2 regions of the Kribbella sp. NPDC026596 genome follow, and region 2 is predicted to be linked to the other one. Evidence: riboswitches for the same ligand, from Rfam matches in the RefSeq annotation. Region 2 holds a riboswitch; the other holds the start of a gene.
What was found. Region 2 has a riboswitch for FMN ahead of ribD (bifunctional diaminohydroxyphosphoribosylaminopyrimidine deaminase/5-amino-6-(5-phosphoribosylamino)uracil reductase RibD). Riboswitches for the same ligand answer to the same signal wherever they lie in the genome.
Positions count from the first base shown of each region.

Region 1: it holds a riboswitch for FMN, as region 2 does, so the genes downstream of both, ribB (3,4-dihydroxy-2-butanone-4-phosphate synthase) here and ribD (bifunctional diaminohydroxyphosphoribosylaminopyrimidine deaminase/5-amino-6-(5-phosphoribosylamino)uracil reductase RibD) in region 2, are expected to answer to the same signal.

Region 1 is NZ_JBEZYF010000012.1:100,520-103,919, reverse strand. It holds gene AB0E63_RS12720 (DUF4038 domain-containing protein) at 1-1,127, opposite strand, end outside; FMN riboswitch at 1,182-1,314, shown strand; gene ribB (3,4-dihydroxy-2-butanone-4-phosphate synthase) at 1,418-2,032, shown strand; gene AB0E63_RS12710 (transketolase C-terminal domain-containing protein) at 2,016-2,981, opposite strand; gene AB0E63_RS12705 (transketolase) at 2,978-3,400, opposite strand, start outside.
Region 2 is NZ_JBEZYF010000014.1:97,875-101,274, forward strand. It holds gene AB0E63_RS14460 (protein kinase) at 1-337, shown strand, start outside; gene AB0E63_RS14465 (MFS transporter) at 334-1,554, shown strand; FMN riboswitch at 1,612-1,745, shown strand; gene ribD (bifunctional diaminohydroxyphosphoribosylaminopyrimidine deaminase/5-amino-6-(5-phosphoribosylamino)uracil reductase RibD) at 1,916-2,953, shown strand; gene AB0E63_RS14475 (riboflavin synthase) at 2,954-3,400, shown strand, end outside.

The DNA of each region.
Region 1 (3,400 bases), on a different contig from region 2:
GCGAGGAAGTAGTCCGAGTGACCGGGCTCGTCGGGATGCAGCCGCCACTGCCACAGGCTGCCGGCACCGTAGACGACGCCCATCGTCCCGCCCGCGCACAGGTTGCTCCACGCCTCGTGCCCCTGCCACCAACCGGCTCCCACGCCGGTCCGGCCGGTGTTCTCGTACGTCGGTTCGCCGTTCGCGATCGCCTTGACCGGCGAGTTCCGCCACATGTCCGCCACTCGCTCCGGCACGTGTTCACCGGAGTGACCGGTCTGGCACCACTGGAAGTCCAGCCAGTCGGCGTCCTGGTGAGCCTGGGCGTGGATGTGTGGCCGGTAGTGGATGCCGGTCGGCTGGCCGTAGCAGTCCACCGCGTGCACCTCGGCGCCACCGGCGGCAACCTGCGGCTCGAGACCCGTCCCGTCCCCGCCGACCAGGTAGATCGCGGGCTGAGCGCCGTACCGGGCGACGAGGTAGCGGCAGTACGCCGCGTACTCCGCAGGCGGTACGACGGTGCCGGCGACGTCGAGGCCCTTCCACCCGAAGCCCTGGAACACGGGCTGGAGGACCGGGACCAGCCCATGCTCGACCAGGATCGCCAGCAGCTCGTCGAGGTACTGGAAGTACTCGACGTTCAGCTCTCGAAGGTGTCCGTCGGCGAGATCCTCGAAGGCCACGTCGAAGCCCTCGTCCTGGGTACGATCGCGCGGACCGACCGCCCGCATATCCGGCTGGACCGTCATCAGCAGGACCGCGTTGAACCCCTTGGCCTGCCGATCGGCGGCGTACTCGCGGACTTGGTCAGGGGTCGCCCGCCAGGGCAGGGCCCACGCGGTGTCGGCGACCAGGATCGCCGGCGTGCCGTCGGCGTGCACCAAGCTGCGGCCGCCGGGCGACATCCGCCAGAAGCCGTGCCGGTAGAACGGGTTGGGTTCGTCCTCAGCGGCCTCGACCCGGAACTCACCACCTGACCACTTCCAGAGACCAGGTTCGGGCGCGGCGAAGCGGACTTTCCAGGTCTCGCCGCCATCGGTGAACGTGGGCCGCCGGAGCCGGAGGCCGCTCTCGTGCTCGAACTCCACCCACTCCTCGGCGGAGGTCAGCGAGAGTTCGATCGGACGCCAGACGACTGAGATGGACATGACACTCCCGGGGGGGGTTCGGACCGATAAACTGACCGCTGAATCTGCAAGACCACACGTGCTCTGGGGTCGGTGAAATTCCGAGCCGGCGGTGACAGTCCGCGACCCGTGCACCCGCGAGGGTGTCCGGTTGACCTGGTGGAACTCCGGGACCGACGGTGAAAGTCCGGATGGGAAGCGCACGTGGCAGTCTTCGCGGTGCCCGAGCGACGCCTGCCGTCGTACGGTCTCGTGGAGCTTGTCGTTGCCCCCGGAGTGCCATTCCATGTCACGCCGAGAGGACAACGACAGTGAGCACCGCGACCACATTGGACACCATCGAGCGTGCTGTCGCCGAGATCGGGCGCGGGCGACCCGTCGTGGTCGTCGACGACGAGGACCGCGAGAACGAGGGCGACCTGACCTTCGCCGCGAGCCTGGCCACCCCCGAACTGATGGCGCTCCTGGTCCGCTACACCAGCGGCTACGTCTGCGCGCCGGCCGCGGCCGACGTCCTCGACCGGCTCGAGCTCCCACTGATGGTCCCGCACAACCAGGACAGCCTGCGGACGGCGTACACCGTCTCGATCGACGCGAGCACCGGTGTCGGCACCGGCATCTCGGCCGCCGACCGGGCCCGGACCGTCCGCGTGCTGGCCGACCCGGCGGCTCAGCCCGCGGACCTGATCCGGCCCGGCCACATCCTCCCGCTGCGCGCGGTCGACGGCGGCGTCCGGCAGCGGCCCGGTCACACCGAGGCCACCGTCGAGCTCGTCCGGCTGGCCGGACTGCCGCCGGTCGGCGTGATCGGCGAGCTGATGAACGACGACGGCACGCTGATGACCGGCTCCGACCTGCGCGTGTTCGCCGATACCCATGACTTCGCGATGGTCTCGATCGCCGACCTGGTCACGTACCTGTCGTGACCAGTCGCCGGGCGGCGTCCGCGATGCCCTCGGGGGAGAGTCCGTACCGGTCCAGCAGGTAGCCGGCCGACCCCGTGGGGGCGAACTCGGGGAACCCGAGGATCGACACCCGGGCCGGATGATGCTGTACGACGGTCTCCGCGACGGCACCGCCGAGCCCGCCACCGGACACCGCCTCCTCGGCGGTCACGATTCCGGCCGTCTCCCGCGCGGCCGCGACCACGGCGTCGGTGTCCAGCGGCTTGACCGTCGGCATCGACAGCACCCGGGCCGAGATCCCCTCGGTGGCGAGCTGCTCGGCCGCGGCGATCGCCCGCCACAGCACGGTCCCGTTGCTGATCAGCGTCACGTCGTCGCCCGCCCGGACCGTGATCGCCTTACCCAGCTGGAACTCGTAGTCGTCGGCGTACACCTTCGGCACGCTCATCCGGCTGACCCGGATGAACACCGGTCCGTCCGAGGCGGCCGCCCACCGCAACGCCGCCGCGGTCTCGATCGGGTCGGCCGGCACGATCACGGTCAGGTTGGCGATGGCGCGGAGCCAGGCGATGTCCTCGACCGAGTGGTGCGTGGGGCCGAGTTCGCCGTACGCGACGCCCGGACTCATGCCGCACAGCTTCACGTTGGTGTTCGAGTAGGCGACATCGGCCTTGATCTGCTCCAGCGCGCGGCCGGTCAGAAAGCAGGACGCGGCCGAGACGAACGGGATCCGGCCGCCGTTGGCCAGCCCGGAGGCGACCCCGACCATGTCCTGCTCGGCGATGCCGACGTTGATCAGCCGGTCCGGGAACGCCTTGCGGAAGCTGTTCAGCTTGCTCGAGCCGACGGAGTCGTTCACGACGCCGACGATCCGGTGGTCCGCGTGCGCGAGCTCGGCCAGGGTCTCGACGTACGCGTCGCGGCAGTCGTACCGCGGCTGGTCGGCGATCGAGGTGTGGACGACGGTCATACCGGTTCCCTCTCATAGCGTGGGCGTCCCCCGGTCTCGAGTTCGGTGAGCGCCTGCTGGAACTCGGCCGCGTCGGGCACCCGGTGGTGCCAGGCGACGTTGTTGCTCATGTACGAGATCGGGTGGCCCTTGTGCGTGTGGGCGATCACGAACGTCGGCTTGCCCGGCCGGAACGGTACGGCGGACAGCACGTCGAGCAGCTCACCGTGGTCGTGTCCGTTCACCTCGACCACCGCGAACCCGAAGGCAGTCGCCTTCTCCGGCAGCGGATCGAGATCGTTGGTCTCCTTGGTGGTCGCGCCCTGCTGCAGCCGGTTCCGATCGACGATCACGGTCAGCCGGTCCAGCTGGTACTGCGAGGCCGCCATCATCGCCTCCCAGTTGCTGCCCTCCTGCAACTCGCCGTCGCCGACCAGTAC
Region 2 (3,400 bases):
GGGCAGTGGGCAGGCTCGGGCCGGGGGCAGTGGGCAGGCTCGGGCCTGGCGCGGTGGGCAGGCTCGGGCCGGGGGCAGTGGGCAGGCTCGGGCCGGGCACGGTGAGCAGGCCCAGGCCGCGGGCAGTGGGCAGGCTCAGGCCGGACACGGCGAGCACGCTTCGGCTGGACGCGGCGGGCAGGCTTCACTTGATGGCCGGGAGCGGGATGCGGGCGGTCGTGGGGAGCGGGGGTCGGGAGCTGGGCGGTCGCGGGGGGTGTTGGTGGGGATGGCTGTTGTGAGCTTTGTGGGGGCGGCTGGGCTGCTTGGGGCGGCTGGGTGGCTCTTGCTCCGATGACACGAGCCGATGCTTTGGTGACTCGGGCCAATCAGGCTCGGGTTCGGCGGTTGGTGGGGGCGCTCGCGGTCACGACCACGGTTGGGTACGGCGTGCTGACGTATGCGTTCAGCGTGTTGCTGGGGCCAATGAGTCGGGAGTTGGGCATCTCGCCGACGACCGCGGTTGGGGCGTCGACCACTGCGGTGTTGGTGAGTGGGCTGATGTCGATTCCGGTTGGTCGATGGCTGGATGCGCGGGGCGGACGTGGGCTGATGACGTCTGGGTCGGTCTTGGCGTCGGTCGCCGTACTGGGGTGGTCGGAGGTGCAGAGCACTGCGCAGTTGTACGGCGTGTTCGTGGCGATCGGGATTGCGTCGGCGATGGTGTTGTATCCGCCGGCGTTTGCGGTGGTGGTTGCTGTGGCAGCGCCGGCGTCGCGGACGAACGCGATCCTTACCATCACGCTGGTTGGCGGACTCGCTAGTTCGATCTTCCTGCCTTTGACCGGTCATCTCGTGCACGGGTACGGCTGGCGTACCACGCTCGTTCTGCTGGCTGGTCTGCTCGCTGTGACCACGGTGCCGCTGCATCTGTTCGCCGTACGGCGGATTGCGTCGCGGCCCGTGCTCACTGGCCAGCGGACCGGGGCACCTGCGCGGGTTCTGCGGGATCCTGGGTTCTGGTTGCTGGCCAGTGCGTTTGTTGTGCACAGTGCGGCGCTGGCGGTGATCTCAGTGCATCTCGTGCTGTACCTGATCAGCCTGGGGCATCCGCCGGCGCGGGCTGCGACCCTGGCTGGATTGCTGGGGCTGCTGTCGGTGACGGGGCGGTTAGTGACGAGTCTGTCGGCGCGGTGGTTGCCGATGGCGACGATCACCGCGGGGATCCTGCTGGTGCAGGGGGTGGCGATCTCGCTGTTGCCGGTGGTTGGGCGGCACATCGCTGGAGCGGTCGGGTGTCTGGTGCTGTTCGGGCTGGGGTTCGGAGTGTCGTCGATCGCGACGCCGGCGATTCTGCTCGATCGGTACGGCGCTACCGGGTTCGGCACCATCTCCGGGATGCTGACGACGCCGACGACGATCGCGAAGGCGCTCGGGCCGTTGGGTGGGGCCGGGCTGGCCGAAGCGCTCGGGTACCGCCCGCTCGTCCTGACCGTCGCCATGGCCTGCGTGGTCGCGGCCGTCGCGCTCGCGCTCACCCGGCGGATGACACCCCGCCGAGTGACCAAGATGTGACCTGGGTCGTGGTGTGGGTTGTGGGGAGAGGCATACTGGAACCACGAGTGAACCCACTCGCGTGCTCCGGGGTCGGTGTAATTCCGAGCCGGCGGTGACAGTCCGCGACCCGGCCGCTGCGGTTTGGCGGTTGGTTGATCTGGTGGAATTCCAGGACCGACGGTGAAAGTCCGGATGGGAGGCGCACGCGATCGGCGGGTGCGCTCTGGCGTCCGGTGACGCGGCCCGCGGTGGGCAGCGATCCGGCGGGTAGCGACCCAGACGGGGAGCAAGCAGGCCCGCGCGGAGCACCTCGGACGGCAGCGCGTGTGTGCCGGTTGTCATGGCCCCGGTAGTGCGTCCGTGACAACGAGGGGCCGCAGTGAGCAACGCTTCGCCGATTGACGTCGCCTGGATGCGGCGTGCGATCGAGTTGGCCGCGAAAGGTATCGGCGGCACGCATCCCAATCCGGTGGTCGGCTGTGTGATCACCGGCCGGGACGGGCATCCAGTGGGCGAGGGCTTCCATGCCGTTGCCGGTGGCCCGCACGCCGAGGTCGAGGCCCTGCGGATGGCGGGGCCGCTGGCCCGTGGCGGTACGGCGTACGTGACGCTGGAGCCGTGTAATCACACCGGCCGGACCGGGCCGTGTGCCGATGCGCTGATCGAGGCCGGCATCACCCGCGTGGTGTACGCCGTACCCGACCCGAACAACCAGGCTGCCGGCGGTGCCGAGAAGCTCAAGCGCAAGAACATCCGGGTCGAGCAAGGCGTCCTGCAAGCCGAGGCCGAGGCGGTCAACCAGGTCTGGCTGCACAGCGTGCGGGTGGGCCGGCCCTTCGTCACCTGGAAGTTGGCCACCACGCTCGACGGGCGGTCCGCGGCTCCGGACGGCACCAGCCGCTGGATCACCGGCCCGATCGCCCGAGCTGACGTCCACCGGCTCCGGGCCGAGTGCGACGCCATCGCGGTCGGTACTCAGACCGTGCTGGACGACGACCCCGAACTCACGGTCCGCGACGAGAACGACGTACCGGCCGCGCGGCAGCCGTTGCGGGTCGTCGTCGGCGATCGCGAGATCCCACCGACCGCGCGGGTCCGCAACGACCGCGCGGAGACTCTGCTCCTGCCTACCCACGATCCCGCCGAGGTCCTCCGGCAGTTGGACGACCGGCAGATCCGGCACCTCTGGCTCGAAGGCGGCCCGACGCTGGCCGCCGCGTTCCTGCGCGCCCAGCTCGTCGACCAGATCGTCGCGTACGTCGCCCCGGCCGTTCTCGGCTCCGGGTACGCCGCGATCGGTGACCTGGGCGCGGAATCGATCGACCACCTGCGGCGGTTCAAGCTAGCGGACGTCACCCGCCTCGGCGACGACGTCCGGCTGATCCTGACGCCGCTCGAATCGCAAAGGAAGCACTGAATGTTCACCGGAATCGTCGAGGAGCTCGGCACCGTCGAAGCGCTCGACCTGCTCGAAGGTGACGCCGCCCGGCTCACCATCCGCGGCCCGAAGGTGACCGAGGACGCCGGTCACGGCGACTCGATCGCGGTCAACGGCTGCTGCCTGACCGTGGTCGAGACCGGCGACGGTACGTTCACCGCCGACGTGATGCGCGAGACGCTCGAGCGCACCAGCCTGGGCCAGGCGACCAAGGGGTCGCAGGTCAACCTGGAGCGCGCGATCGCCGCCCACGAGCGGCTCGGCGGACACATCGTCCAGGGCCACGTCGACGGCGTCGGCACGATCGCGAGCCGGACACCGTCCGAGCACTGGGAGAACGTCCGCGTCGCCGCACCCGCGAACATCCTCCGGTACGTCGCCGAGAAGGGCTCGATCGCCATCGACGGCGTCTCGCTGACCGTCACC